4 regions of the Exiguobacterium sp. PvP048 genome follow, and region 3 is predicted to be linked to each of the others. Evidence: riboswitches for the same ligand, from Rfam matches in the RefSeq annotation. Region 3 holds a riboswitch; each other region holds the start of a gene.

Region 1 (7,539 bases), on a different contig from region 3:
TCCAAGTCATGGTTAACCAGTAAAAAAAACGAAGTCCACTGTCCCCGTCATATTCGGGAGAGTGGACTTCGTTTCGTTTAAAAGGAAATGGTTTCACCGTCATCCGGGATGAGAAAATGAGCGGACAGATGGTGGGCGGCCAGAAAATCAGCAATCATATCACGGCGCAACAGGCAATGGTTGACCGACTCGAGGTGAGAGACGATGATAGTCGCTTCAGCCGCCGCCTGATGAACAGCCAGCAAATCACGCTGGGACATCGTAATCGGTTCGCCGGTCAAAAATTGTGCCGCGCCGCTGTTGACGATGATGATGTCAGGCGCATGCTGCTCGATTGCCGTCTCAACTTCTTCACACCAAATCGTGTCACCGGCGATGTAAAGTGTCGGTTCGTCCGGGTGCGTCAAGACGAGACCGGAGACGGTGCCCATCCGTTGACCGATTTCCCCGACACCGTGCCGGCCTGACGTATGGTAAACGCGGATATCACCGAGCGCCAGTCCGTTTTCAAACGACGAGACGTTCGTGAATCCGGCTTCGCGGATTGTCGCCACATCCGCCTGGTTTTGTGCATACAGCGGAATCTGTTTCGGCAGAATTTCTTTTGCTGTCTCATCAAAATGATCGGCATGGAGGTGGGTGACGAAAATCGCATCCGGATCAAGCAGTGTCGAGACATCAACGGGCAAGTCGACGAGCGGATTCGGAACGGCGTTCGGCGTCTCTCCGAACGGCGGAAGAGATCCTTTTTCACCGAGAAACGGATCGATCAAAAATACTTGATTGGCATAGGTGACGACGAGTGTTGCATTACGGATCTGTTGAATATCCACGGGCAGTCTTCCTTTCGGGTTGGGAATGTTTCACTGTTCGTTAATTTCCCATTCAGACGCCGTGTTAATCATATTTGATCGTCGATGGTTTTCGGGAGCAGCTTCTCCATCGCCAGGACGTCCACATAATATCCGTTGAGCATACCTTGTTCCTTAAACGTTCCGACAATCCGGAAGCCGGACCGGATGTACAGTTTTTGACCGATTTTGTTAAAGGGGAACGTAAACAGAATCAACTTATGGAAACCTTGTGTAATCGCGTGTTCTTCGATGACATGTAACAGCTGACGCCCGATGCCCTGTCCGCGATGGGTCCGGGTGATGTAGACCGACAGTTCACCGACGGATTGATAGACGGGACGAGGGTTATAAGGGTCAAGTGAGATGAAGCCAAGAATCGTTGTTCCTTCATACGCCACAAAACCGGCATAACGGGGTGTCCGTTCCCGATACCAGTCTTCCATGAAAGACAATTCCTTCGTATCCGTTTCAAGCGTCGCGATCCGGTCTTCGATGCCTTCGTTATAGATGGCAAGGATGTCTTTTAAATCGTCTTCCTTAACAGGGCGAATCATCATACACGTGACCTCCAGTTAAAATAAGTCTTTTCTTCATTATATAGGAGGAAGGGGAAACAAGCGGTATGTTTGTAGGATAGGAATGGGACCGAAAAAACAGACGGCCGGATGATTCGGACCGTCTGTCTTCAGGATATTTTCTTAGTTTGCTGTTTCAATCGGATCCTTCTCATAAATCGGAACCCAGCCGTCCGTTGTCACGAAAATCCGGACCGCCACAACTTTTCGATCCTCTTGGAGCGTGAAGTAATGGCGTGTGTTGACAGGTACGGAAATCAAATCACCCGGGTTCAACTCAATGTTGTAATAGCCGACTTCGTCATCCTGGATCGCAAACACACCGTGCCCGCTGACGATGAACCGGACTTCGTCATCCGTATGGTGATGCTCCTTTTGGAAGTTGACGAGCAACTCATCCAAGTTCGGTGTTGCGTCAGACAGGGAGATGATATCAGCCGTCTGATAACCGCGTCGTTCCGAAACATCGGTGATTTCCGGTTGGAATGTATCAAGGATCGTTTGTTTGTCCGCATCCGTCAACGTGTACGTATCGACCAGTTCTACCGGGAGCTTCGAGACATCCCATTGTTCGTACAGGACACCACGTGAAACGAGAAAAGCAGATACCTCGTTTTGATCCGTATACCGTTCGTTTGTTTTTTGGAAAAGTACTGTTGCCATTGTAAATTCCTCCTTTTAATAAATCGCCTGTCGGCACGTTTGCAGTTTTAAAGTGTAGCTGAACAAAAATTCAAAGGCTTCCAACTGTTTTTTGGCTTCAAAAGCAGTCGGTGCCCAGACCGTGATGCCGTGATTGCGAATCAAAACGGCGCCGCTTTCGGTCCGGATGTGTTTGGCAAAGTCAGCGGCAAGAGTCGGGATGTCGGCATGATTCGTGATGATCGGCACGATGACTTCCGCATCTTCTTCCCAACGGCCGAGTGCTTTGATGATTTCCTGACCGCTGAACCGGATTTCCCTGCGGTCTCCGTACAGTTCCGAAATAACGTTGTTGTCGACGGTATGGACATGAAGCGAGCAGCCGGCTGTCGTCCGGTTAAACACTTCGACATGCAGCAACGTCTCGGCGGAAGGACGTCCGTTTTGCTCGTCGCCGATCAATTGACCGGTCGCGTCGACATGGACAAAATCGTCCGGCGTGTCCTGCCGTTTATCTTTCCCGCTTGCCGTCACAAGGAATTCCGTCGGACTGCTGTTTGTCCGAATAGCGAGGTTACCGCTTGTACCGGGAAACCAGTCCCGCGCTGCGAACTCTTGTTTGATGGCGCGGAGTTCTTCGTATCGTGTCAAAAATGTCATGCGTACACCTCCGTTGTCTGCAGATGATCAACAATGTCGTAAAATGTTTCAAACGGTGTGTATGCAATCCCGTGCTGTTTGCACAGCGTAATCAGATAATCGCGGGCATAGACATGATCCGCTTGTTTCGCTAGTTCAAAATCCGTCACGGAGTCACCGATCGCGACGATGATATCGCCATCCTGCTTGAGCTTCCGGGCAATCGACGTTTTACAACACCCGCATTGATTGTTGCATGCTGCATCGCAAGTGTGCGGCCACTCAATACGAATCGTCTCCCCGCTGAAGTCACTGCCGTTGCAGTAAATCGCTTCATCTGTCAGTAACTCTTGAAGAATCGGTTGGACAAAAAAGTCGATTCCGCCGCTGACGATCGCAAAGTCAATCCCGTTCGATTTGGCAAAGGCGAGTAAGGTCTTAAAGCCGGGACGGATGACAGCCCGCTGTTCCAAAAAATCAATATAGTCCTGTTTGCGATCCGAGGGGAGCAACCGGAACATCTGTCCGACACCGGACTGGATGGACAATGATTGATCGAGGACACCTTTTTTCAACGGTTCAAACGCTTCCGGGGGAGCGAATTCTGTCATCAACGCAATGATATTGTCGTGTTCAGTCACGGTCCCGTCAAAGTCACATAAAATCCGGATCGTCATTTCGTAATCCCCCAGGCGTCGAGGGCGACCCGAAGCTCTTCCTGCCGCGTTGCGGCACTCGTCAAAGATTCACCGGCAAGTGCTGCGTCGAGGGCCTGACGGAAAGCGAGCACACCGGCCGCCGCGCCCTGCGGATGACCGTGAACGCCACCGCCGGCATTGATGACGGAATCAGTCCCGAAATCCCGAACGAGCTGAGCGACGAGACCGGGATGAATACCTGCCGAGGGAACCGGAAGAATCGTCTTCGTTTCTCCGATCCGTGTGGCTTCGACGGCAATTCCGCGCGCCAAGTCTTTGGCGAGGGCGACGTTTCCGTAAGGTGACGGGAACAACGTCAAATCGGCACCGGCCAGCCGCGGTAAAGTCCCTAGTAAAACAGGGGCTGCAATGCCGTATTCCGGGCTTGCGATCAAGGCACCGCTTAAGGCCGGATGATTAAAAATCGGAACGGAAATGTCCGGATCAGCCGCTAATTCGCGTAAGACGTCGAGTCCGTATGTAAACGTATTGAGCAGAAAGGCGGTCGCACCGGCTTCAATCAAACGTTTCGCCTGATCCTTCAAGCCGAAGACGGAACCGCTCAGCGTAATCGCGTAAAGCGCCCGTTTGCCGGTCTTTTCATAATGGGCATTTAGGACGTCGCGTCCGATCCGCGCCCGGTCGAGTGCCGGCGTCAACGGATTATCGTACAAAATCTCATCATCTTTGACGAGATCGATGCCACCCGCAAGTTGCGCTTCGAGTTGTTCCCGCAAAAAGGTGAGGTCCCGGCCGATGACGCCTTTAAAGATGCTCATCAACAGAGGACGGTCGTGGACTTGAATCAACTGCCGGACGCCCTCGATGCCGAATTTGGCACCGGGGAAGTCCGTGGTGAACGAAGCCGGAAGCTGTAAATCCGTTAATTTGATTTGTCCGTCGAGCGACAGCTTGCCGAAGACGGTCGTTAAGATTGCTGAAAAGTCACGGGAGACGTTGTGTTCCGGATAACGGATCGTGATGTAGCCTTTTCCGTCGTGTTCTTCCGTATGAACAACTTGTCCTTTGAACGATTCAAGCTGCTGTTGTTCCAAATGATTTAAATCGGTCCACGAACCAACGGTCAAACCGAGCGCGATTTGTTCTGCCCGTTTTGGTAACTGATCCGTCGTTCCGAGTTGGTAGGTTGCGGTAATATACGTCATATCGACTGTCTCTCCCTTGTTAAAGAATACAAAAATGGTCCCTCGTCAATGACAAGAGACCATGAAAAATTGCGCGTGGACTCTTATCTGTCAGCGTAATAGCTGCAAGAATTAGCACCGTGCCAAGTGGTCGGTTGCTGCGACATCGTAGGGCTCGTCCCTCCGTCTGCTCTTGATAAGAATTGGATGAAATTGTGAAATCTAATTGCAATTTTTACATGAGATTCGTCACTTGTCAAACTATATTTTGAAAATTTATTTTTTTGAAAATACTTCTTCTATAGACGGTTCCGTTTTTGAAGCCGTTTCACTAAAAAAGGGAATTGACAGACGACCGGCAGCGCACGTAGTATTCAAACCAACATCAATCACACGACAACTACATATGACTCTTATCGTGAGTTGGCAGAGGGAATTGGCCCGAAGACGCCGCAGCAACCGACCATCCGGCACGGTGCTACATCCAACAGACATTCGTCTGAGAGATAAGAGGACGGAATATTCTGCCGCGCCTCTTTTCTTTGACGAAAAGAGGCGTTTTTTCGTGTGATCACCAAGGAGGAAAACAGAATGGGATATCAAGCATTTACAGTACAGGACGCGATTGAACGGGTCCGGACACTCGGATTGATCGGCAATGAACCGGTGACGGCAGAGGAAATCGGAGATGGAAATTTAAATCTCGTTTTCCGGATTCAGGCAGGGGAAAAACGGCTGATTTTAAAGCAGGCGTTACCTTATGCAAAAGTCGTCGGGGAAAGCTGGCCGCTGTCGCTCGAACGGGCCTGGATTGAACAATCGGCCTTAAAAGAATTCGCGAAAGTCGCCGTTCCGTTTGTCCCGCATGTCTACCATGCGAGCAAAGAAGAAGCGTTCACGGTGATGGAAGACTTGTCACATCTGACAATCGTCCGGGGCGGACTGCTTGAAGGGGAAAAGTATCCGTTGCTCGCGGAACACATCGGTTCGTATTTGGCGCGGACACTGTTTTATACGTCGGATTTTGCCGTCGGACCGGTCGCGAAAAAACAGATTGCCCGTCAGTACTACAATCCGGATCTGTGCGATATCACGGAAAAACTAATCTTCACGGATCCGTTTTATGATGCAGAAACGAATGCGATTGAAGCAGGTCTCGAAGCGGAAGTTGACCGGATTTGGAACGACGCGGAACTGAAACGGGAAGTCGCGAAACTTGAAGCCTTGTTCATCACGAAGGGCGACGCATTGTTGCACGGCGACTTACATACAGGCAGTATTTTTGCCTCGGCGGAAGAAACGAAAGTCATCGATCCCGAATTTGCGTTTTATGGACCGTTCGGATTTGATGTCGGTCAATTTATCGCACATCTGTTTTTTGCCGCGTATCCGGACTATGACCGGTTGCGGGATGAGCGGATCAAGGATATCGATACATTCTGGCTGACGTTTGCTTCGACGTTCAAAGCGTTATGGGAACGGGAAGCGGTCGAGCCGTTCCGGACGGCAGACGGACTGGTCGATGATGTTCTTAGCACGATTTTACAGGACGCACTCGGATTTGCCGGTTGTGAACTGATTCGCCGGACGATTGGATTGGCATTAGTTGCAGACTTGGAGCAAATTTCGGATTCGACCGTTCGCCTTGAACGAAAACGCCATGCATTGCGGCTTGGTGCTGCTTTGATTAAACGCCGGACGGAATGCAAGACGTTTACCGATCTGCGGAATTTTGACGTGACGGAGGAACTCAGCCGATGAGCCAATTCGTTCAGAGCATCATCTATGAAAACCGGACGGTGACAATTTTGGATCAGACCCGTCTTCCGGAAGAAGAACATTATGAAATCATCCATGACTTGGCGCAGGCGATTGACGCCATCAAACAATTGCGGGTCCGTGGTGCACCGGCCATCAGTCTGTTCGGCGGATTCGTCCTCGTTCAGGAAGCGTTTCGGACGACAGGGACGCTGGCTGAAGCAAAACAGGAGTTGTTGGAGGTGTCGGCACAATTACTCGCGACCCGTCCGACGGCCGTCAATCTGCGAAATGTCCTCGATGAGCTGAATCAGCTGATTGTTTCCGCTACGACGCTGAAAGAACTGCCGGTATGTCTCGAACAAAAGGCACTGGAACTTTATCAGACGGATGCCAAAACATCCCGTCAAATCGGGGTTCATGCACTGGAATTGTTCGAGTCCGGTGACCGGGTACTAACGATTTGTAATGCCGGATCAATTGCGACGGCAGCTTACGGAACGGCGCTCGCTCCGTTTTATCTCGCCAAGGAGCAAGGCATCCCGTTATCCGTCTATGCGTCGGAAACACGGCCTTTGTTGCAGGGTGCACGTTTGACGACATGGGAGTTGCAACGGGCAGGGATTGACGTCACCTTGATCACGGACAATATGGTCGCGCATACGATCAAGGAAAAGCAGATCACCGCCATCATCGTCGGAGCGGACCGGATTACCCGGAACGGGGATACGGCCAATAAAATCGGGACGTTTCAGCTGGCATTACTCGCACGTGCCTTCGGAATTCCGTTTTACGTCGCCGCACCGCTGTCGACGTTTGACTTTACAAGTCTGTCAGGAGATGAGATCGAGATTGAAGAACGCGACGCCCGTGAAGTGACACAGCTTGCCGGAAAAGCGACGGCACCGGCCGGCGTACCGGTCTTTAATCCGGCGTTTGACGTGACGCCGCACGACCTTATCACCGCCATCATTACGGAGATCGGAGTCATTGAACACCCGGATGTGGAGACAATCAAACAGACAATCGGACAACATACACACTAAACAGACAGGAGAGATTGAGATGAAGAAATTAGCATTGGCTGTACTGGCACCAGCGGTCTTACTGGCTGCTTGCGCGAACAGTGAAGCAACACCGGTGAAAAAAATCAGCGGTGTACCGGAAGGGGTTCAGGGTGATGTCAAGATTGCCGTTATCCGTAACCTTGCTTCCGACGACCATACAA
Region 2 (7,539 bases), 200 kb from region 3:
CAACTTCTAGAAATGCTTTTATAGGAAGTCTGGCAGAGATATGAGTTGGCTGTTGTTTTTCATTCCAGAACCGTTCAAAAAAATCCTGTGTTGTTTGCTTGTCTCCCCTTAAGTCGTCCCCCAAAGACGAAGCGGCGCAAGGAAACCATTCGGGATTCGAGCAGGAGATCTGTCATGAGAGTCCAGTTCAACTGATATGTCGAAAAGGCGCCGCCCTCTGATACGACGAACGAAGAAGTTCGTGTCAGAGCTGGGTTTTCCTTCGTGGCATTTCTAACCACATTATTCGTGTTGCCGGTTCTCCGGCAGCGCCTTTTTTTTGTTTTCAAAAGAATTTAAAGCAGTCGTCTTGCCATTCGTAAATGTCCCTGCTACAATGCGATTAAGGTAAATTACTTTAATTCATATCCGATTAGTCGGAATTAAAAGAGAGATACGGAGGACGAACAGGCATGACAGTACGTTTTATGGATGTTTTTACAGAGTGGGCGTCAACATACGACGACACGGTAACGGGGCATGATCCGGAGTACAAAGAAGTCTTTCGTCGTTATGAAGAAATATTGGATACAGTCGCAACGAAAGCTGTCTCACCGGTCGTCGAGTTCGGTGCGGGAACTGGTAACCTGACGCAACGGTTGCTGGAGCGACATGATCATGTCCTCGCCGTCGAACCGAGTCCGGAGATGCGGGATATTCTCATCAACAAGATTCCGGAACTTCCGGTGCAGGACGGACATTTCCTGTCGTTTACGGCAGATGATGCGAAAAGCTTTGTTTCGACGTATGCGTTTCATCATCTGACGGATGAGGAAAAGGGAGAAGCTGTTGATTTGATGGCGAAGATTTTGCCGCACGACGGAAAAATCGTTTATGCCGATACGATGTTTGTTTCGGAAGAAGCCCGCTTACAAACGATTGCTGAAGCGAAAGCACAAGGATTTAACGGACTGGCGGAAGATTTGGAACGTGAGTTTTATCCACTGATTCCGGTGATGGAACAGATTTTTGCGTCACGCGGTTTTGATGTTTCATTCACACAATACAATCACTTCGTCTGGCTCGTAGAAGCCGAGAAAATGGGGGAATAAATCATGACACTCAAAAAAATGAACGTAGAAAGCTTTAACCTGGACCATACGAAAGTCAAAGCACCATATATCCGTGTTGCCGGTTACAAAGACGGTAAAGTCGACCAAGTCGTCAAATACGACATCCGCTTCACACAACCGAACGTCGAACAAATGCCGATGCGTGCGATGCACACACTCGAGCACTTACTCGCTGAAAACATCCGCAACTACTCGGATGACGTGATCGATGTGTCGCCGATGGGATGCCAAACAGGTTTCTACATGGCGATGATGAACTTCGATTCGGTCGAAAAAATGAGCGAACTCGTTGAGAAAACATTAAAAGACGTCTTAGCAGCAGAAGAAATTCCAGCGCAAAACGAAGTCCAATGCGGATTCGCAAGCGCCCACGACCTTAAAGGAGCGAAGCACTATGCCGAGAAAATGCTTGCCGGTCGTGATGAATGGGACATCGTCTTCGGATGATCGCGAAATCAGTCCGCGACCTCGTCGGAAATACGCCGCTCTACGAGATTACTTCATTCGATTTGCCTGCTGGTACGCGGATTTTGGCGAAGCTCGAATGGATGAACCCTGGGGGCAGCGTCAAAGACCGCCTGGGCATTCAACTCGTTGATGCCGCGATCGAACAGGGATATGTGACACGAGGCGGAACAATCATCGAACCGACTGCCGGCAACACCGGCATCGGTTTGGCGCTCGCCGCTAAAAAATATGACCTTCAAGTCATCTGTGTCGTTCCGGAAAAGTTCAGCCAGGAGAAACAGACGTTGATGCGTGCACTCGGCGCGACTGTCGTCAACACACCGACTGAGCTCGATATGCAGGGTGCGATCGATAAAGCCAAAGAACTCGGACAAACGATTCCAAACAGCTATGTTCCGCTTCAATTCGAAAACGAAGAAAATCCGGTTACGTATCAGCGGACACTTGGTCCTGAGCTGATGGCGGAGCTGGATCAGATTGATTGGTTCGTTGCCGGATGCGGATCAGGTGGAACGTTTGCCGGAACAGCGGCGTATTTAAAAGAACGTCTCGGGACAAAAGGTGCAATCGTTGAACCGGAAGGATCGGTCCTCAACGGGGGACCAGCCGGACCGCATAAGACGGAAGGCATCGGGACGGCCAAATGGCCAAGTCTCGTTTCCCGTGACTTAGTGGATGAAATTCATACGATTTCCGATCATGACGCTTTTACGAAAGTCCATGAACTGGCGGCCCGTGAAGGATTGCTCGTCGGCAGTTCGGCCGGCGCGGCACTCGTTGCAGCACTTGATCTGGCACATCGTTTTCCCGGCAGTACCATCGTCACCGTCTTTGCGGACAGTGCCGAACGGTATTTAAGCCAACAAATCTTTGAAAAGGTGGACGAGACACATGCGTAAAAAGACAGCATTGATTCATGGAGGAACAGGCGTCGATCGAGCAACAGGTGCCGTTACACCCCCGATTTATCAGACAAGTACCTACAAACAGGAAAAAATCGGTCAGTTAAAAGAAGGATATGAGTATTCCCGGACAGCGAACCCGACACGGACGAGCATCGAACGTCTGATTGCCGATCTTGAAGGCGGCGCACGCGGTTTTGCCTTCGGATCAGGAATGGCGGCGATTCACGCTGTCTTTAACCTGCTTGAGTCAGGTGACCATATCGTCATGACGGATGACGTCTACGGCGGAACGTTCCGTTTGATGCAACGTGTCCTGCCGAAGTTCAACATCCAAGTGACGTTCGTCGATACGACGGATCTCGCGGCGACGGAAGCTGCGGTGCAAGACAACACGAAGATGCTGTATGTCGAAACACCGACGAACCCGTTGTTGAAAGTTACAGATATCGCAGCAGTTGCTGAGATTGCGAAACGCAATAACTTGAAACTCGTCGTCGATAACACATTCGCGACACCATACTTGCAACAACCACTCGCACTCGGTGCAGATATCGTTCTGCACAGCGCGACAAAATACATCGGCGGTCATTCGGACGTCGTCGCCGGACTTGTCGTCGTCAACAGCGACGAGCTCGGAGAAGATCTTCACTTCATCCAAAACTCGACCGGCGGTATTCTTGGACCGCAGGACAGCTTCCTGCTCGTCCGTGGATTACGGACGCTTGGTATCCGGATGGATGCAATCGAAGAAACATCACACGATCTCGTTCAGTTCTTACAGGAACAGGACGTCGTCTCAAACATCTTCTATCCGGGACTGGCATCACATCCGGGTCACGCGACACAACAAAAACAAGCGACCGGTTTCGGCGGCATGATCAGCTTTGATGTCGGTTCAGCAGAAAATGCGGAGAAACTCGTCGAAGCGACACATTTCTTCACATTGGCTGAAAGTCTTGGAGCGGTCGAGAGTCTGATTTCCGTTCCGGCACGGATGACACATGCGTCGATTCCGGCAGAGCGTCGCGCAGAACTCGGAATTACGGATGGTCTCGTTCGGATCTCGGTAGGTCTTGAGGACGCGGAAGACTTGAAAGAAGATTTGGCACGTGCTTTCAGTCTGCTTCAACCGGTTTCAGAAAAAACTGTTTGACAAGCAAAATAACCCCTGCTAATATTCAGATTATATTAAAAATAACTTAATACCGATAACTCTTATCGAGAGTGGTGGAGGGACTGGCCCGATGAAACCCGGCAACCGCGGAATTTATTCCGAAGTGGTGCTAATTCCAGCAGACATTTGTCTGCAAGATGAGAGCAAATGGTTTTGTGTACTGAAAAAGTGCGCGCGTTTGCTCTAAAACGTGCGCACTTTTTTTATGTTTAGGAGGGACCGTATTGATTCGCTTACAGGATGTAGGAAAGATTTATCGCTCGAAGCGCGGATCGGTTGAAGCCGTCGTCAATGTCGACTTGTCAATCGAGCGCGGTGAAATTTTTGGAATAATCGGTTATTCAGGGGCAGGGAAATCAACACTGATTCGTTTGCTGAACATGCTGGAGGCACCGACGAGCGGCTCGATTCAAATCGACGGTGTCGAAATGACGACGCTCAAACCAAAAGAATTACGGGGCGTCCGTAAAAACGTCTCAATGGTGTTCCAACACTTTAATCTGCTTTGGTCACGGACAGTCGAAGAAAACATCATGTTCCCGCTTGAGCTCGGCGGTTATCCGAAAGCCCGTCGTAAAGAACGGGTTGCCGAACTGATTCAGCTCGTCGGACTCGACGGACGTGAAGGCGCTTATCCGTCGCAACTGTCTGGTGGACAAAAACAACGGGTCGGGATTGCCCGGGCACTGGCATCCAATCCGGACGTCTTACTCTGTGACGAAGCGACCAGTGCGCTGGATCCAAAAACGACCGACTCGATCCTCGAGTTGTTGGTCGACATCAACAAAAAATTAAAACTGACGATCGTCTTGATCACACACGAGATGCATGTCATTCAAAAAATCTGTCACCGGGTCGCCGTCATGGAAGCCGGGAAAATCGTCGAACAGGGACCGGTTGCTGAAGTATTCCGTCACCCGAAACAGGCGATGACCAAAGAGTTCGTCAAACAATTGACGTCACCGTCTGAAAACGAATTGACGTTTGCGAAATTACGCGAGCGGTATCCGACCGGGAAAATCGTCCAGCTGACGTTTGTCGGTTCGACAGCGGAAAGTCCGATCCTTGCCGAAGTCATGAAAGATTCGAACTTATTATTCAATATCATCGGCGGAAACGTCGGACAGACGCAGGACGGAGCACTCGGAACGCTGTTCATTCAGTTGCTCGGTTCGGAACAGGAAGCACAAGTGGTCATCGCCAAACTTCAAGCGAGTGACGTTGAAGTGGAGGTGGATCACCGATGAGTACATTTTTTGCAGATGTGGATTGGGATATGGTCTGGGAAGCAACAGGCAGTACGATCTATATGACGGCCGTTGCGGGACTTGCAACGTTTGTCCTTGGACTGGCAATCGGTCTGTTGTTATATGCGACGAACGAAGAATTATTGTTTAAAAATCGGACACTGTATTCCGTGCTCAGCTTTTTAGTCAATATCTTCCGTTCGATCCCGTTTATCATTCTATTGATCCTGTTAATCCCGATCACGAAAATCATCGTTGGATCATTCTTAGGACCAACGGCTGCGCTACCTGCGTTAATTCTAGGTGCAGCACCGTTTTACGGCCGGATGGTCGAACTGGCGCTTCGTGAAGTCGATAAGGGTGTCATTGAGGCGGCTGAATCGATGGGAGCAACGAAGTTCCAAATCATCTATAAAGTCCTGATTCCGGAAGCTCTTCCGGCAATCGTCTCCGGTATCACCGTGACGCTCGTCGCACTCGTCGGTTACACGGCAATGGCCGGGTTAGCCGGTGGTGGTGGACTGGGAGACATGGCCTTCATCGAAGGATTCCAGCGTTCACAAAATAACATCACGGTCATCGCGACACTGTTGATTCTTGTCATCGTCTTCATCATTCAAATTATCGGTGACCTGCTCGTCAAAGCCATCGATAAACGGTAACACCTATCTTATTTAACCTTGGGAGGAATCATTCATGAAACTTTGGAAAAAATTCGTCGGCACAGCAGCCGTATCGGTCTTAGCAGTCAGTCTTGCAGCATGTGGAGAAGAATCTTCATCAGGCAGCAGCGATTCAAAAACACTCGTCATCGGGGCGTCAAATGTTCCCCATGCTGAAATTCTCGAGCACGTCCAAAAAGAATATGAAGCAAAAGGCTATAAACTCGAAATCAAAAAGTTCCAGGATTACGTCCTGCCGAACAAAGCACTTGCTGAAAAAGAAATCGATGCGAACTATTTCCAACACGTGCCGTACCTGGAGCAACAGGAAAAAGAAAACAAAGACTATAAATTCGCGAGTGCCGGCGGCGTTCACGTCGAACCGCTCGGTGTCTACTCTAAAAAATACAAGTCTTTGGATGAACTGCCAAAAGGTGCAACGATTTTAACGAGCTCAAACGTCGCTGAACGCGGACGTGTCTTGACGTTCCTTCAAAACGAAGGACTGATCAAGTTGAAAGACGGTAAAACAACCGATGCACAGCTCAAAGACATCGCGGAAAACCCGAAAAACATCAAGTTCAAAACAAACATCGAAGCGTCACTCTTACCGCAAGCTTACAAAAACAACGAAGGCGACGCGGTCCTCATCAACACGAACTATGCGATTGACAACGGGTTGAACCCGTTGAAAGATACGATTGCACTGGAAGACGAGTCTTCACCGTACGTCAACATCATCGTCACACGTGACGGCGATGAAAAAGACAAGCGCGTCACGACATTGCTCGATATTCTCCACGAGAAAAAGAACCAGGACTGGATCACAAAAGAATACAAAGGTGCAGTCGTACCGGTCAGCAAATAAGTTGCTTCCTTCAATGCATTCTTCCTATATAATGGAAGGATGCATTGTTTTTTGTGCGAAAGGGGGATTTCCATGCAACGTTTGAAACAGCTTCATCCACTGACGGTCGGCGTCCTGCTCGGAACGTTTTTTGCAAGACTCGGGACATTCATCACGATGCCGTTTTTTGCGATTTACTTGTCGGTCGTTCTGAAGTTCAGTCCGGTTGATGTCGGCTGGATCCTCAGTATCTCGGCCATCGCCAGTCTGGTCATGAGTTTCGTCGGCGGGACATTATCCGACCGCTACGGCCGCCGGACGATGATGCTCAGCGGAACGTTTGGTTTTGTGCTTGTCTTTATCGGACTGGCCCAGGTCGAGACCTTTTGGGCATTCTTCATCCTGAGTGCCTTAAACGGTATTTTCCGGTCCATCTTCGAACCGTCCGCCCGGGCGTTGATCAGTGATACGACCGATGAAAAGAACCGGCTGTTCGTCTTTAACATCCGTTACACCTGCATCAATATTGCAGCTGCGATCGGACCGGGGATCGCCTTGTTGCTCAGTGCCGGCAATACGGCGGTTACCTTCTATATTACGGCGTTCGTTTACTTCGGCTACGGCGTCGCAATTTTTATTCTGTTCCGACGTCATCCGATCACGGAAAGTCACGGCGGGAAAAAGGTGTCGTTCGGGGCAACGGTCCGTCTGCTGAAGACCGACGTCGCCTTTACGTTCGCACTCGCCGGAATCATCTTCGGTGTCTTCGGCTACAGTCAGTTCAACTCGACGTTGCCGCAGTTTTTAACGACGACGACCTTATTGTCCGGGGGAACGAGTCTGTTTGCCTTGTTGATTACGATTAACGCGATCACCGTGCTCGTCGTTCAGTACCCGATCATGAAGTTCGGTGTCAAGACATCACCGCTCGTCTCGATCACGGTCGGTATTGCGACCGTTGCCGTCGGATTATTCGTCATGGGAACGGCCGGTACGGTCTGGCTGATGATTGGCGCGATGTTCATCTTCACATGCGGGGAAGTGATGATGTTTACGATGACGGACATTTTAACGGACAGCTTTGCGACACCGGAATTACGGGGAAGTTACTTCGGGGCGATGGG
Region 3 (7,539 bases):
GAACGCTGATTGATCGATATACAAGTGAATACCCGGGTTATGACTGGGAAGTCAGACGGACGGCGACGGAAGAGTTCGTGGCGTTGACGAAAGACGGCAAGGATTACGGAAAGTACCGTTCGAAAAACGGTGTGAGGACGCAAGGGGCCGTCTTAAATAAAGACACGGAAACGACCCTTGCGAAAAAAGGCTGGAAAGCCGTCAAGTCGTACCGGAAAGGCAATACGAATTATTTGCTGAATCTCGATCATGCCGCCGTCTATGAAAAGAATGACCGGTACGTGACGTATTTCTTTGATCAGCACGACCGCAACAAAGTCAAAGCGACACTCGCGATACCGAAAGAGGTCGAAGCGAAGAAGAGTGGATTTTACGGCAAGGCGTCCAGTGCCTTGCGAACGACGGATGAGAAGCTGATGTTGCGTCTGATGAACTGGGACCGGGCCGATTATAAGCTCGGAGCGCTGACGCCGTACAGTACTTTAAAACCGGTCACGCGGGCACACAGTGAAAACATGGCGAAGAATAACTTCTTCTCTCATACCGATCCGGAAGGACGTGATCCGTTTAAGCGGATGAAAGAAAACGGGATCCGCTTTTCGGCAGCCGGAGAAAATCTGTCGATGGGCTATCCGAATGTCTTTGCAGCGCACTGGGGCTTGATGAACTCCAAAGGACACCGCGATAACATCATGAACAAGGACTTCGAACAGGCGGATACCGGTGTCGCGTTCCGTAACAATGCACCGTACTTTACGATTAATTTCCGGACACCCTGAAGCAACATTTAAAACGAAGTGTACGTATCACCCCGATTTTGCGAAAGCAGAATGGGGGTTCTTTTGTGTGGATCAATCTGTAGATGGATGACGCACCACCTAGATTTGAATTCTATCTTGAAAAATGAGAGAAGGCTTTTGATTGACGAAGCCTTGTCTTCTCCGCTCGCTTTTCTCGGGCGGAACGCAAGCTAGCTGTCATCTGTTTGATGACCGGGTCTCGCCTGTTCCTGACGGAAGCGAAGCTTCCTTTTCCCATAGAAGTCGAGCGGAAGACGTGACTTCTCCAAGAGTCATCATTCAATGGAAAACCCCTGAAACCGTTCCACCTCTTTTTTGTAAAGGGAGGCAGCTGTTTCAGGGGTTTTATATCATTTTTAGATAAACTGATATACAAAAAGAGTTATGTTAGTTTGCCCAGTCCGGTTTACTGAATCCTTTGAATGATTTTTCGATAACGTTATTAAAGTCATCCGATTTGACGACAGCCGTCAAATCTTTCGCCAGTTGTTTATCTGCATTAGAAGTTTTGATGGCGACCAGGTTGCGGTACTGCTCATCCATTTTTTCGAGTGCCAGTGCATCCAGTAAATCAAACTTCGCGGCTAACGCAAAGTTTCCCGGAACGGCAGAGATATCGACACTTTCAATGGCACGCGGCAGTTGCGCGGCTTCGAGCGGTTTGATGACCAGTTTCTTCGGATTCTTGACGATATCTTTTTCAGAGACCGTCAGTGGATCGGTGTCGGCTTTCAATTCAATCCAGCCTTGGTCAGCGAGCAGATTCAGTGCCCGGGCCTGGTTCGTTGGATCGTTTGGTGTCGCGACTTCAGCTCCCGTCTTGACGTCATCCAGCGATTTATAGGATTTGCTGTATAAGCCCATCGGCGCCGTTGGGACAGTAATCAGTCCTTTAAGGTCGAGGTTCTTTTCCTTCGCAAATGTCTTCAGGTAGATCGAGTGTTGGAACAAGTTGGCGTCGATGTCGCCACTGCCAAGTGCGATGTTCGGTTGAATATAATCCCCGAACTCGACGATTTCGACGTCGTAGCCTTTCTTTTCAAGCCCGGGTTGGATCGCTTCTTTGACCATGTCGCTGTAAGGCCCGCTCGTTGCACCGATCTTAATCGACTTGTTGTCTTCCTTGGCGCTGCTGTCACCGCAACCGGCAAGAATTCCGGCTCCGAGTAGTCCTGTTGCTAAAAAGGCATAACGTTTTTTCATATTCATTCTCTCCCTTACGATTCTCTATTTTTGGTTAACGTTTATCAGCACGACGGGCCAGAACATTGCCAAGCCCTTGAATACTTTGAACAATGATGACGAGGACGACAATTGTCACGATCATGACGACATTATCGTACCGGTAATAGCCGAAGCGGATGGCCAGGTCACCGACGCCGCCACCACCGACGATACCGGCCATGGCGGAAAATCCGATCAGACTGATGGTCGTCAAAGTGACGGCTTGAATGATGCCGGGAAGGGCCTCCGGTAAGAGTGCACTGATGATGATCCGAAACGGTGTCGCGCCACACGCTTCTGCTGCTTCAATCAATCCCGGTGGAATCTCGCGAAGCGATGTTTCGACCAGTCGGGCGAGAAACGGAATGGCGGCGACACTCAGACTGACGGAAGCTGCTGTCGGTCCAATCGTGTTATCGAGTAATAATTGTGTCAGCGGAATTAACGCGACGAGCAGAATGATGAACGGTAACGAACGGACAATATTAACGAAAAAGTCCAAGATGCTGCGAACGACGACGTTCTGGAAAAACAATCCCCGGTCCGTGATGAATAGCAGAATCCCGAGTGGAATGCCGATGATGAGGGCGAAGCCAAGTGAGATTCCGACCATCAAAGCCGTTTCCGCTAACGCTTTCGTAAGATCCGGTAACATGGTTTCAATCCGTTCAAGCCACATCCTGGATCACCTCAAGCGTATGGAGTTGTTCTTCGAGCCACGTCAGGGCCCGGTTCACGTGAAGGGTCGGACCGGTCAAGCTGACGATCAGGACTCCGAATGCGACGTTTTGAATATAATCGACCTTGCCGTGGAGAATGCTGACGGAAATATCAAACTGTTTGATCGCTTCCGATAACGTACTTTCACCGGTCTTTTCACCCGTGAATTGCAGGCGGATGATTTTACCGGGTGTCGTCCGTAAAATCCGTTCCGGCAATTCGATTTGGAGTGCCGTGTCGACATAATGTTTTGTGACATCATGGGCCGGCTGACTGAACAGGTCATAGGTACTCGCAACTTCGACAACTTCGCCTTGCGCCATGACCGCAACACGGTGGCAGATTTGTTTGACGACATCAATTTCATGGGTGATCAGGATAATCGTCAAGCCAAGCCGTTCGTTTAAGTCCTTCAGGAGTTCCAGGATTTGCAGCGTCGTGACCGGGTCAAGAGCTGATGTGGCTTCGTCACATAACAGGACACTCGGATTATTCGCAAGGGCGCGGGCAATTCCGACCCGTTGCTTTTGACCGCCGCTCAGCTGGCTCGGAAAGTTCGTCTCGAAACCTTCAAGACCGACCAGCGTGACAAGTTCTTTGATCCGTTGCGGGAAGTCACTCCGTTTGACACCGGCTGCCTTTAAGGCAAATCCGATGTTATCTGCAACATTCCGGGATTGAATCAGTTGGAAATGTTGAAAAATCATCCCGATGTTCAAACGAAGTTCGCGTAAGCTGCCTTTGGAGAGGCCGGACAGATTAGTGCCCGATACTTTAACCGTTCCTTGTGTCGGTGTCTCCAGTCCATTGATCAGACGGAGCAGGGTACTTTTTCCGGCACCGGATTCACCGATGATGCCAAAGATTTCACCTTGTTGAATCGTTAAATTGACGTCACGTAAGGCGAAAATGGGTGTCCGGTCACGAACGAACCGTTTTGTGATTCCTTTAAATTCAATCATCTGTCGTTTCCTCCCTATACAAAAAATCGCCTTTTTCCAGTTAAGAGCAACCAGAAAAAAGCGACGAAGTGTAAGATTTCGTAACTTATCTCTCAGAATAAAACATTCTGTAGGATGTGGCACCGTTCCTTAAAGGTGGTTGCCGGACGTCGTTGGGCCTAATCCCTCGGTCGCTCTCGATAAGTAGATATGCTGTTGGGACTTACTGTAACGGAAATCATTCCCATTTGTCAAACGTTTTTTCAGAATTATTCCGCAACGGTCTGGCGAAACAGATTCAATTGACCGATTCGTTCGGCAGCTTCAACCAGTCGTTCGGCGTCGGCAATCAAGCTGATCCGGACGTAGCCTTCGCCGTATTCGCCGAAGAAATGTCCCGGTGTGACGGCGACATGCGCTTCGTCGAGCAGGTGATCGGTAAAGCTTTGGGACGTGTAGCCGGACGGGACCGGCAACCAGACGAAGAACGAACCGCCCGGGATCGGTCCGTCCCAACCGATTTCCTGTAACTTTCCGAACAAGGCATCACGCCGGGCTTCATACAGAGCGCTCAGTTCGCGGACACACGTCTGATCGCTTGAAAGAGCGACGGTTGCTGCCTGTTGAATCGGTGTGAAAGCACTGACGTATAAGTGTTCCTGGTACGTCTCGATACTTGCGATGACGGACGGATTCCCGATGGCGAAGGCGATTCGGAAACCGGACATGTTAAAACGTTTCGATAATGAAAACAGTTCGATTCCGACGTCTTTTGCGCCTTCCGTCTGGAGGAAACTGCGGGTCGGACCGTCGAAGCTGATTCCGCCGTAGGCGAGGTCGTGGACGACGCAAATGTCGTTCGCATCAGCGAAGGAAACCGTTTGCTCGAAGGCTTCCGCTGTTGCCGTCGCCCCGGTCGGATTGCTCGGGTAGTTGAGGAACAACATCCGGGCCCGTTCGACATCTGTCGTATCAAGTAACGTGTAGTCAGGTAAAAAGGCATTTTCCGCAAGGAGCGGCAATGTGATCGGGTAAGCTCCGGCAAGGGCCGCACCGGACAGGTAGTCGGGGTAGCCGGGATCCGGAACGATGACGCCTTCGCCCGGATTGACGATCGTTTGCGGTAACGCGACGATGCCCGCCTTGCTGCCGAGCAGAATGGCGACTTCGGAAGCCGGATCAATCGTTACACCAAACTCCGTCTGATAAAAGTCAGCAACGGCCTGCTTGAGGAAATCATGGCCGCGAAACGGCGGGTACTGGAGGTTTGAAGCGTCATTGATCGCTTCTTTCAAGGCATCCAGAATATGTACGGGTGTCGTCTGATCGGGTGTTCCCTGACCAAGCGTGATGACGTCATGACCGGCAGCCTTGACGGCACCGATCCGCTGGGCGAGCTCGGCAAAGACCGGAGCGGGTAACCGATCAATCGCAATAGATGGGGCGAAATGTTTCATCTGTCTTCCTCCTTGTTGGGTATTGTCGTCAAGGATAACGAATTTTCAGAAAAAAGAAAAGAGTTTTTTAATAATTGCTGATAATTGGGAAAAAGAACCGATGGCTTTCGTGTTTTTGATACACTAAACTAGAATACGATTGAATCACAAAGGAGATGATGGGATGAATCGGGCCTGGTGGAAAGAAGCCGTTGTCTATCAAGTGTATTGGCGCAGTTTTAAAGATTCGAACGGAGACGGGATGGGCGATTTACGCGGAGTAATTGAAAAACTCGATTACATCGCTTCCCTGGGTGTCGATATCGTCTGGTTAAATCCCTGTTATACATCACCGGATGTCGATAACGGATACGACATTTCGGATTATTATTCGATTATGCCGAAGGCGGGAACGATGTCGGATCTGGAAGAACTGATTGCGTCCGCCCATGAACGGGGACTGAAACTGATTCTTGATTTGGTCGTCAATCATACGAGTGATCAACACACGTGGTTTAAAGAATCACGCAGCAGTCGGACAAACGAGAAAGCCGATTGGTACATTTGGCGGGACGGGGTCAAAGGAACGCCGCCGAACAATTGGCGGTCGTATTTTGCGCCGAGCCCTTGGACGTGGGATGAGACACGCCAGCAGTATTACTTCCATTCCTTTGCATCGGAGCAACCGGACTTGAACTGGGAACATCCTCTAGTCCGGCAGGCTGTGTATACGATGATGCGGTGGTGGGCCGAGAAAGGAATCGACGGCTTCAGGATGGATGTCATCAACCTGATCAAGAAACGGGCGACGTATGATGATGTCGCAGATCCTCTGAATTTATCCTACTTAGGGAACCAGCCGGGCATTCATGAATTCTTGCAGGAGATGCACCAAGAAGTACTGGCGGGAACCGATTTCTTTACCGTCGGTGAGATTCCGTTCGTCGGCCCGGAAGACGGGTTACTGTATGTCGGTGAGGAACGGAATGAGTTGCGAACGCTGTTTCACTTCGAAGTCGCGGATGACATGGAGACGATGGATTTACCGCGCTTCAAACAAATCCAGAAGCGTTGGTACGAAGCGCTTTATCCGAGCGGAGTCGCGTCACAGTTTTTGAATAACCATGACCACACCCGTCAGGTGACCCGGTTCGGAAGCGAACGGTATCGTGTCGAAAGTGCCAAGCTACTGGGCTTGATGCTGCACACGTTACCGGGCATCCCGTATATTTATCAAGGGGAAGAAATCGGCATGACCGGTATTCGTTTTTCTGATCCCGAGTCTTATCAGGACGTCGCATTTCGGAATCAATACGCCGAACGGATTGCCGCCGGCGAATCACCCGGAACCGTCCTGTCCTCGATGCAGTTGCGGGCGCGAGATAATTCACGGACACCGATGCAGTGGAATACCGGCAAAGCAGCCGGATTCACCGCAGCGACGCCATGGATGACGGTCAATCCGAACTACCGTGACATCAATGTCGAAACGGCGGAACAGGATCCGCATTCCGTGCTGGCTTTTTACCGGCAACTGATTGATTTACGGAAGACTCATCCGGTCATGGTTTACGGGGGTTATCGTGATCTGGCTATTCAGGATCCGTACCTGTATGTCTATGAACGGGTCCTGGACGGAGTGGTTTGGCGGATCGTCTTGAACGTCCATGATGAACCGGTGACGACGACGTTTGGTTTACTGGAAGAACAGTTGATTCTGACGAATTATGAGACCGCGGACATCAATCGATTGGCACCGTACGAAGCCCGATTGTATCAATATGAGATGCCTTAACTGGCGGCGATGGTCAACAGAAAAAATCCGGACATCTTCTACTCTTCATTTCTAAATGAGGAGCAGGAAATGTCCGGATTTTTTTGAACCAGCTGATTTTTTTACGTATAGCCGTTGCGCTTTTTCGAGGATAAGAGCTGTTCGAACCGGTCGACTGCCTGGCGCATATCAAAGCTTGGTGCGACGACGAGCGGTCCGTGACCGACTGCCAAGACGTCCGGTGTCAATTCCGTCAACTGATGTGCCGATTGGAGGGCGACTTCCTTATCCCAGGTCGCAAGTGACGGGAAGGGGAACTGCCAACGCGTGTCCCCCGAAACCGCCAGACCACCCTGAGTTTGGAAAGCGTCACCGGCAATCAAAGTCCGACTGCCTTCATGCCACAGGGAGATGGAACCCGGTGTGTGTCCCGGAGAAGCAATGACACTTAAACTGCCGATCTGTTGACCGCTTTCGAGCAGCCGGTCCGGACGGGTTTTGATGTTTTTTGGAATGCCGCCTTTCAGCGGTGTCGTCTCGCCTTCGCGCAACGACTCATCCCCGCTGAGGAGAGCCGCATCCCGGTAACTGATCGAGACTTCGGCAAGCGGGAAAGCACTTGCTAAAAAATCAAGGGATCCGAC
Region 4 (7,539 bases), 250 kb from region 3:
CGACGTACTTACACGATTTGTTCCAAGTACTTGAAGGAAAAGATGTGTCGGTCAACATCATCTCGAAATCAGGCACGACGACAGAACCGGCGATTTCGTTCCGTCTGTTAAAAACGTTCATGGAAGACAAGTACGGTAAAGCGGGTGCGAAAGACCGGATTTACGCAACGACGGATAAAGCACGCGGCGCTTTGAAAACACTTGCGGACTCGGAAGGATACCAGACATTTGTGATCCCGGATGACGTCGGAGGTCGTTTCTCTGTCTTGACACCGGTTGGTCTGTTGCCGATCGCAGCAGCCGGCATTTCGATCGAAGAGTTGATGGCAGGTGCACGTGATGCCCAGGTTCAGTTCTCAAACGAGAACTTGGCGGAAAACGAAGCGTACCAGTACGCAGTCGTCCGGAACGCATTATACGCTAAAGGGAAAACGATCGAGTTGCTCGTTAACTACGAACCGGCCTTACACTATGTGTCCGAGTGGTGGAAACAGTTGTACGGAGAGTCAGAAGGAAAAGACTTCAAAGGAATCTTCCCGGCTGCCGTCGACTTCTCAACGGATCTTCACTCGATGGGACAATATGTCCAGGAAGGACGTCGTGATTTGTTCGAAACAGTTATTAAAGTCGGACAAGCGCGTCATGCATTAACGATTGAAAAAGACGCCCAGGATCTCGACGGTTTAAACTTCCTGGAAGGAAAATCGATTCAATTCGTCAACGACAAGGCAGCGGAAGGAACGTTGCTTGCCCACACAGATGGACAAGTTCCGAACTTGACGGTCGAATTGCCTGAGATGACACCGTATCATCTCGGATTCTTGTTCTACTTCTTCGAAAAAGCATGTGCCATGAGTGGATACCTGCTTGGTGTGAACCCGTTCGATCAGCCGGGTGTTGAAGCGTACAAGAAAAACATGTTTGCCTTACTCGGTAAACCTGGATTTGAAGCAGAAAAAGCAGAGCTTGAAGCTCGCTTGAAATAAGCATCCGGACATCTCTCGATTCAGAGGGATGTCTTTTTTTGTCATTCTGGCAAATTCCTACGCACTTTCACTTTTAGAATGCTTTCGAAACAGGTAAAGTGAAGAGAGAAGAAGAAATGAGGTGCACGCATGTGATTACGTTTTTAGATTATTATCAAAATCGGGTTGAACTGAGTTTTGAAGACCATCCGTTTTCAGTCCATCCGCTTCATGTCTGGGTCATTGCCGTGTACGAAGGGAAATGGTTACTGACGCATCACAAGCAACGGGGATATGAGTTTCCGGGTGGAAAAGTCGAGCCGGGGGAGACGGCGGAGGAAGCCGCATACCGGGAAGTCATGGAAGAGACAGGGGGACGTATCGAACGTCTCCAGTACATCGGACAATACCGGGTCGAGGGTCGAGGAGACACGATCATCAAAAATATCTACTTCGCTCAAATCGAATCACTGGTTCCACACCTGGCTGTCGATGAGACGGACGGAGCCTATTTACTAGACGATATCCCGAAACGTTTAGATACGAACCGCCAATACAGCTTCATGATGAAGGACCGTGTCCTTCCGGAGACTCTTCGTGTACTCGCCGAACGCCGATTGGTTTGAGCTCCCGCGGCAGGGACCGTTCCGCACCTTTCGGGTCTTTTATGAAACATCCGACGGGGAACGGGTCGGAGCGTATGTCATCCTGCCGGTTCACGCGAACGGGCAAGGTCTTTTGTATTTACGTGGTGGGACACGTAATATCGGCATGGTTCGGCCGACCCGCTTAATGCAGTTCGCGCAAGCCGGTTATCTCGTCATGGCTCCTTTTTACCGCGGTAATCTAGGAGGGACGGGGAAAGAAGACTTCGGACACCGGGATATCCTCGACGCCATCAGTGCGTTTGATTGGCTCGATCAATATGTCGAGCGGACATCGGTCTTCGGTTTTTCCCGTGGCGGACAGATGGCGCTTTTACTTGCGCACCATCGTGAAGTCGCCCGGACGGTTTCATGGGCCGGTGTAACGAATCTGACTTGGACGTATGAAGAACAACAGACGATGCGAAAAATGCTCAGACGGTTTACGGGGGGAGTTCCGCAACAACAGTTGCAGGCATACCGTGTCCGGTCGCCATTGTATTTTCCGCCTCAAGGGGAAATCTTGCTGATTCACGGATTATATGATCAAAATGTCCGACTGCGTCATGCGACGAACTATGCGGCCCGTTATCCGGAACAGACCCGCTTGATCATCTATCAGTACGCGCATCAATTTCCAATCCATCAAAAAATGCTTGTGACGAAACAAGTCATTGATTGGATGTTATCTGAATAGAAAAGACTTACAAAACATCTTGATGCCTTGCATTGAGATGTTTTTTTCTCCAAATGATGGGAACATTGATATGTTTTAAAAAAGAGATTTTTTAAGGGAAAACGATATTTGGTATACTAGAACATATAAAATAAGCCAGATTAACGGATTTAGAAGGGATATATGAGATGGAAATCTTACTTGCGCGACAACCGATTGTAGACCGGTTTGGTTCGATTGACGCTTTTGAGCTGCTCTATCGTTCCGTTGAAACACCTGCAGTGTTTGATGGTGACTTGGCGACGATGGATGTGTTGACGAATACACTGATTCATCTCGGAGTAGACCGTGTAGCAGAAGGAAAACGATTATTCATTAATTTCACAGGCGATCTGTTGCAGTCTGAACTGATTGATCATCTGAATCCGACTCAATTCGTGATTGAAGTATTGGAGACGGTTCAGATCGATGAAATGATGCTCCAGACGCTGCAAAAATGGAAAGAAGCCGGCTTCGTCCTGGCGCTTGATGATTTCGTAACGGATTTGTTGCGTCACCACGGTCCGGAGCTGTTTGATTTGATTGATTTGATAAAAATTGATATCGAAGCCATCAATCCACGCGAACAAAGTGCAATCTTACATATTTTAAAACGGAACTATCCGCATATCCGCTTTTTGGCTGAACGGGTTGAAACACACGAGGACCACACGCGAAGCCTTGCGATGGGGTATGACTGGTTCCAAGGATACTTTTACGCCAAACCGATGCTGATGAAAGGAAAGGCCGTTCCTCCGCAAGTGCCTGTCCTGTTGAAAATGTTGAAGTGGCTTGATACGGATGACCATTATGATGACGTCGTGGATGAAATCGAGGGCAATCCTTACATCAGTGTGCAAGTACTGCAATTGATCAACTCTCCGGGCATCGGTCTTCGGAACATGGTCAGTTCCGTCCGTCAAGCAATTTCCTTGCTGGGCTTTTCCCAACTGAAGAGCTGGATTTCGTTGATCGTCTTGCGTGAGATGAAACTAGCGAGTCCGTATCAATGGTCGGACGAATTATTGCGTTCATCCTTGCATTGCGCAAAACTATGCCAACTGTTTGCGACGGAAACGAAGACACTGAAAGCAGAAAGTGCCTACATGATCGGCTTACTGTCACACATCGATGCCTTGCTTTCCGTGGATATCGGTGAAATCATCGATCAGCTTCCGATTGAACCGGCTTTGAAAAATGTCTTGCAAGGGGAAGATCACCCGTTTCGCGATTGCCTGTTGCTTGCGATCAGCGCAGACCGGGGCGAGTTTGAACGGTTTGAGATGCTCAGTAATCGGTTCGGGATTATGAAGCACCGGGCTTATGAATTATTAAAAGAAAGCCAAGTTTGGCTTTCTCAAAAAGAACTTCATTTACAAGATAAGACAGATTCCATCGTCTAACACAAAAGGTTGAGCATCCGTTAAGGAGCTCAACCTTTTTAGTACCATCAATCGTTTTTACACGCGGGGACCGGCTGCTTTGATCGCATCGGTCGCACTTTCGAAACGTGCGAAGTTCTGTGTGAATTTTTGTGCGAGTGCGGTCGCTTGTTGTTCGTAAACAGATGCATCCGCCCAGACCTTGACCGGATTGAGCAAGTCAGTCGGAACACCAGGTACTTCGATCGGCATATGCAGACCGAAAATCGGATGTTCTTCTGTCGGGATGTCTGCAAGCAGACCGTTGACGGCCGCATTGACCATCGTTCGTGTATAGGAGAGTTTCATCCGGCTTCCTGTACCGTAAGCGCCGCCGGTCCAGCCTGTGTTGACGAGATAGACTGTGACACCGTGACGATCAATCAGTTCCCCGAGCATCGTCGCATATTTTTCCGGAATCAACGGCAGGAATGGTGAACCGAAGCACGTCGAGAATGTGGCTTCCGGTTCTGTAACGCCGCGCTCCGTTCCAGCCAGTTTTGATGTGTAGCCGGATAAGAAGTGATACATCGCTTGTTCTTTCGTCAGTTTACTGATTGGAGGCAAGACACCATAGGCATCCGCCGTCAGAAAGACAATCGTTTTCGGGTGACCGGCGCGTGACGGAATGGCGATGTTGTCGATTGCTGTAATCGGGTAAGCGGCACGTGTATTTTCAGTCAATGAAGTATCATCATAATCCGGAATCCGCGCATCATCGAGGACGACATTTTCAAGAACGGTTCCGAAGCGGATCGCATCAAAGATTTGTGGTTCTTTTTCGCGTGACAGATTAACTGTTTTCGCATAGCAGCCACCTTCGATGTTGAAGACACCGTCATGAGACCAACCGTGTTCATCGTCACCGATTAATTGGCGACTGTCATCAGCAGACAGCGTGGTCTTACCAGTTCCTGAGAGTCCGAAGAATAAGGCGACATCGCCGCCGTGTCCGACGTTTGCTGAACAGTGCATCGACAAGACTTCTTGTTGGGGTAAAAGATAGTTCATGACAGAGAAAATTGATTTTTTGATTTCTCCGGCATACTCCGTTCCGCCAATCAAGACGATCCGGTGTTCGAATGACATCGCGATGAATGTCTCGGAGTTTGTGCCGTCAACCGCCGGATCCGCTTTAAAATGTGGTGCGTAGACGACCGTAAACGGTTCAAAGGCCGCAACCGTAGGATATTCACGTAAAAACAGCTGTTTCGCAAACAAATTATGCCAAGCATATTCGGTTACGACGCGCACTGGAAGGGTGAAATGCGTATCGGCACCAGCAGCAGCTTCTGTGTAGTAGAGTTGATCTGCTTCGTTCATATAACGAAGAACTTTTTGTAACAGTTGCTCGAATTTGTCCGACTCCATCGGTTGATTGACATGACCCCAATCGATATGCATCTCACATGAGTCATCACGGACGATGAACTTGTCTTTCGGTGAACGACCTGTAAATTTCCCCGTTTCTACAGACAAAGCACCATTTTCTGCAAGAACTCCTTCTTTGTTGCGAATTGCATGTTCGACTAGTTCAGCAACAGACAGTTGTTTGAACACATGCTCCTTCTTGAGTAGTTCTTCGATATTCAGGACCGTCATCGGCATCCTGACCCCACCTTTCCCCTACGTTGGTTTTAGCTCTACTATTAGTATGACACATTTATTATATATGACATACTAATGATAGAGCAATCATTTTCATGCGCTGATTTCTATTTATCTGGAAACGCTTTCAGCATTAACAGTTTAACATCTCTTCCGAAATTTTTCGACTAGAAATTAAAACGTTGCTTGACAGAGTGAGCACAAGTTTATATCATGTAATTCGTAACGGATACTCTTATTCTGAGCAGGTGGAGGGAACAAGGCCCGAAGAAACCCGGCAACCGTCTTATATTAATTTCATCATTAATGTAGGAAAAGGTGCTCTCCTGAAGCGAAGTAAACACTTCGAACGATAAGAGGGTAAAGGAAGAACGCACAACCTTTCCCTGACCATTTTTGGACATGGAAAGGTTTTTTTCATTTTACCGTCCCACTCAACTAGGGGAAATGAGTACACCGTCAAATTCTTTTTTGGGAGGGTCAAACATGACAAACCTTAATCGCCGACTGTTTACGTCGGAATCAGTAACAGAAGGTCACCCGGATAAAATCTGTGACCAGATTTCGGATTCAATTTTGGATGCAATTCTTGCAGCCGATCCAAACGCACGTGTTGCGGCAGAAACTTCTGTCACGACAGGACTCGTATTAGTAGCAGGAGAAATCACGACATCAACTTACGTGGATATCCCGAAAGTCGTTCGTGAAACGATTCGCGAAATTGGCTATACACGCGCTAAATACGGTTTCGATGCAGACACTTGTGCTGTATTGACATCAATCGATGAGCAGTCAGCAGACATCGCTCTCGGTGTTGACCAAGCGCTTGAAGCACGCGAAGGAAACATGTCAGATGAAGAAATCGATGCAATCGGAGCAGGAGACCAAGGTCTGATGTTCGGTTATGCAACGAAAGAAACACCTGAACTCATGCCACTTCCGATCTCACTTTCACACAAACTGGCTCGTCGTCTTGCAGAAGTTCGTAAAAACGGACAACTCGATTACCTCCGTCCGGATGGTAAGACGCAAGTCACGGTTGAATACAATGAGAACAATGAACCTGTTCGCGTTGATACAATCGTCATCTCAACACAACATGCAGAAGAAGTGACGCTTGAGCAAATCCAAGCTGATCTGAAAGAACATGTCATCGCACCGGTCATTCCGACTGAGTACATCGATGCCGATACAAAGTTCTTCATCAACCCAACTGGTCGTTTCGTCATCGGCGGACCACAAGGTGATGCTGGATTAACAGGCCGTAAAATCATCGTTGATACGTATGGCGGATATGCACGTCACGGCGGTGGAGCTTTCTCTGGTAAAGATCCAACGAAAGTCGACCGTTCAGCTGCTTACGCAGCGCGTTACGTCGCGAAGAACCTCGTAGCTGCAGGTCTTGCAGACAAAGCGGAAGTTCAACTCGCGTACGCAATCGGTGTCGCACATCCGGTATCAATCGCGGTGGATACATTCGGTACAGGAAAACTTCCTGAAGCACAACTGGTTGAACTGGTTGCTGAAAACTTCGATCTTCGTCCGGCTGGAATCATCAACATGCTTGATCTCCGTCGTCCGATCTATCGTCAGACAGCAGCTTATGGTCACTTCGGTCGTACAGACATCGAGTTACCATGGGAGCAGACAGATAAAGCCGCTACTCTTGAAGAGCAGGCAAAACGTTTCGCATAATTCATTGTTCAGAAACATCCTTCTAAAGGGTGTTTCTGAACTTTTTTTGTTTCTCCTGAACTTTGCAGGGATACGACTGAAATTTCTAGAAAAGGGTAAAAGAACATGAGTCTGTATTCTGTAAAAGGAAAAGGGGGATTTCGGTATGGAGATACGCGAAGCGGTTCCGACTGATGCAGCACGCATTCATGATATTGCGCTCACGTCTTGGATGGACACATATGAGGAAATCTATTCAGAACGCTCGAAAGCCCATTTCGTTCAAGAAGCGTACCCGCAGGAAGAAGTGGTCCGGGCGATTCGGACAGCGGAGGAAGCACGTGGAGAATATTTCAACGTCGGACTGATTGACGGGGAAATCGTCGGTTTCATTCACGCGATTGATGTTGAGGGAACATGGGAAATCGTCCGATTGTATGTCTTGCCGAAATACCAACAAAACGGGATCGGACGCCGGCTGATCCGCGAACTGGAATTGCAGGGAGCCTCTC

The links. A riboswitch is a leader RNA that binds a small molecule or an ion and turns the genes downstream of it on or off. The one in region 3 is predicted to bind S-adenosylmethionine.
Region 1: linked by a shared signal. The riboswitch ahead of mtnK (S-methyl-5-thioribose kinase) and the one ahead of ABIC15_RS04025 (methionine ABC transporter ATP-binding protein) in region 3 are both predicted to bind S-adenosylmethionine.
Region 2: linked by a shared signal. The riboswitch ahead of ABIC15_RS03035 (methionine ABC transporter ATP-binding protein) and the one ahead of ABIC15_RS04025 (methionine ABC transporter ATP-binding protein) in region 3 are both predicted to bind S-adenosylmethionine.
Region 4: linked by a shared signal. The riboswitch ahead of metK (methionine adenosyltransferase) and the one ahead of ABIC15_RS04025 (methionine ABC transporter ATP-binding protein) in region 3 are both predicted to bind S-adenosylmethionine.

Annotation. Positions count from the first base shown of each region.
Region 1 is NZ_JBEPSU010000006.1:17,316-24,854, reverse strand. It holds gene ABIC15_RS11320 (pentapeptide repeat-containing protein) at 1-16, shown strand, start outside; gene ABIC15_RS11315 (MBL fold metallo-hydrolase) at 78-833, opposite strand; gene ABIC15_RS11310 (arsinothricin resistance N-acetyltransferase ArsN1 family A) at 902-1,411, opposite strand; gene ABIC15_RS11305 (1,2-dihydroxy-3-keto-5-methylthiopentene dioxygenase) at 1,553-2,092, opposite strand; gene ABIC15_RS11300 (methylthioribulose 1-phosphate dehydratase) at 2,108-2,731, opposite strand; gene ABIC15_RS11295 (2-hydroxy-3-keto-5-methylthiopentenyl-1-phosphate phosphatase) at 2,728-3,387, opposite strand; gene ABIC15_RS11290 (2,3-diketo-5-methylthiopentyl-1-phosphate enolase) at 3,384-4,574, opposite strand; SAM riboswitch class I at 4,655-4,756, opposite strand; SAM riboswitch class I at 4,964-5,066, shown strand; gene mtnK (S-methyl-5-thioribose kinase) at 5,145-6,314, shown strand; gene mtnA (S-methyl-5-thioribose-1-phosphate isomerase) at 6,311-7,357, shown strand; gene ABIC15_RS11275 (sugar ABC transporter substrate-binding protein) at 7,377-7,539, shown strand, end outside.
Region 2 is NZ_JBEPSU010000001.1:604,112-611,650, reverse strand. It holds gene ABIC15_RS03055 (class I SAM-dependent methyltransferase) at 453-1,091, shown strand; gene ABIC15_RS03050 (S-ribosylhomocysteine lyase) at 1,095-1,559, shown strand; gene ABIC15_RS03045 (PLP-dependent cysteine synthase family protein) at 1,556-2,479, shown strand; gene ABIC15_RS03040 (bifunctional cystathionine gamma-lyase/homocysteine desulfhydrase) at 2,472-3,638, shown strand; SAM riboswitch class I at 3,698-3,803, shown strand; gene ABIC15_RS03035 (methionine ABC transporter ATP-binding protein) at 3,884-4,906, shown strand; gene ABIC15_RS03030 (methionine ABC transporter permease) at 4,903-5,568, shown strand; gene ABIC15_RS03025 (MetQ/NlpA family ABC transporter substrate-binding protein) at 5,603-6,436, shown strand; gene ABIC15_RS03020 (MDR family MFS transporter) at 6,509-7,539, shown strand, end outside.
Region 3 is NZ_JBEPSU010000001.1:799,503-807,041, reverse strand. It holds gene ABIC15_RS04040 (CAP domain-containing protein) at 1-779, shown strand, start outside; gene ABIC15_RS04035 (MetQ/NlpA family ABC transporter substrate-binding protein) at 1,188-2,003, opposite strand; gene ABIC15_RS04030 (methionine ABC transporter permease) at 2,038-2,703, opposite strand; gene ABIC15_RS04025 (methionine ABC transporter ATP-binding protein) at 2,693-3,706, opposite strand; SAM riboswitch class I at 3,789-3,892, opposite strand; gene ABIC15_RS04020 (aminotransferase class I/II-fold pyridoxal phosphate-dependent enzyme) at 3,955-5,142, opposite strand; gene ABIC15_RS04015 (alpha-glucosidase) at 5,306-6,916, shown strand; gene ABIC15_RS04010 (MBL fold metallo-hydrolase) at 7,018-7,539, opposite strand, start outside.
Region 4 is NZ_JBEPSU010000001.1:551,794-559,332, reverse strand. It holds gene ABIC15_RS02775 (glucose-6-phosphate isomerase) at 1-986, shown strand, start outside; gene ytkD (RNA deprotection pyrophosphohydrolase) at 1,118-1,591, shown strand; gene ABIC15_RS02765 (alpha/beta hydrolase family protein) at 1,563-2,306, shown strand; gene ABIC15_RS02760 (EAL and HDOD domain-containing protein) at 2,474-3,727, shown strand; gene pckA (phosphoenolpyruvate carboxykinase (ATP)) at 3,785-5,353, opposite strand; SAM riboswitch class I at 5,586-5,712, shown strand; gene metK (methionine adenosyltransferase) at 5,840-7,048, shown strand; gene ABIC15_RS02745 (GNAT family N-acetyltransferase) at 7,194-7,539, shown strand, end outside.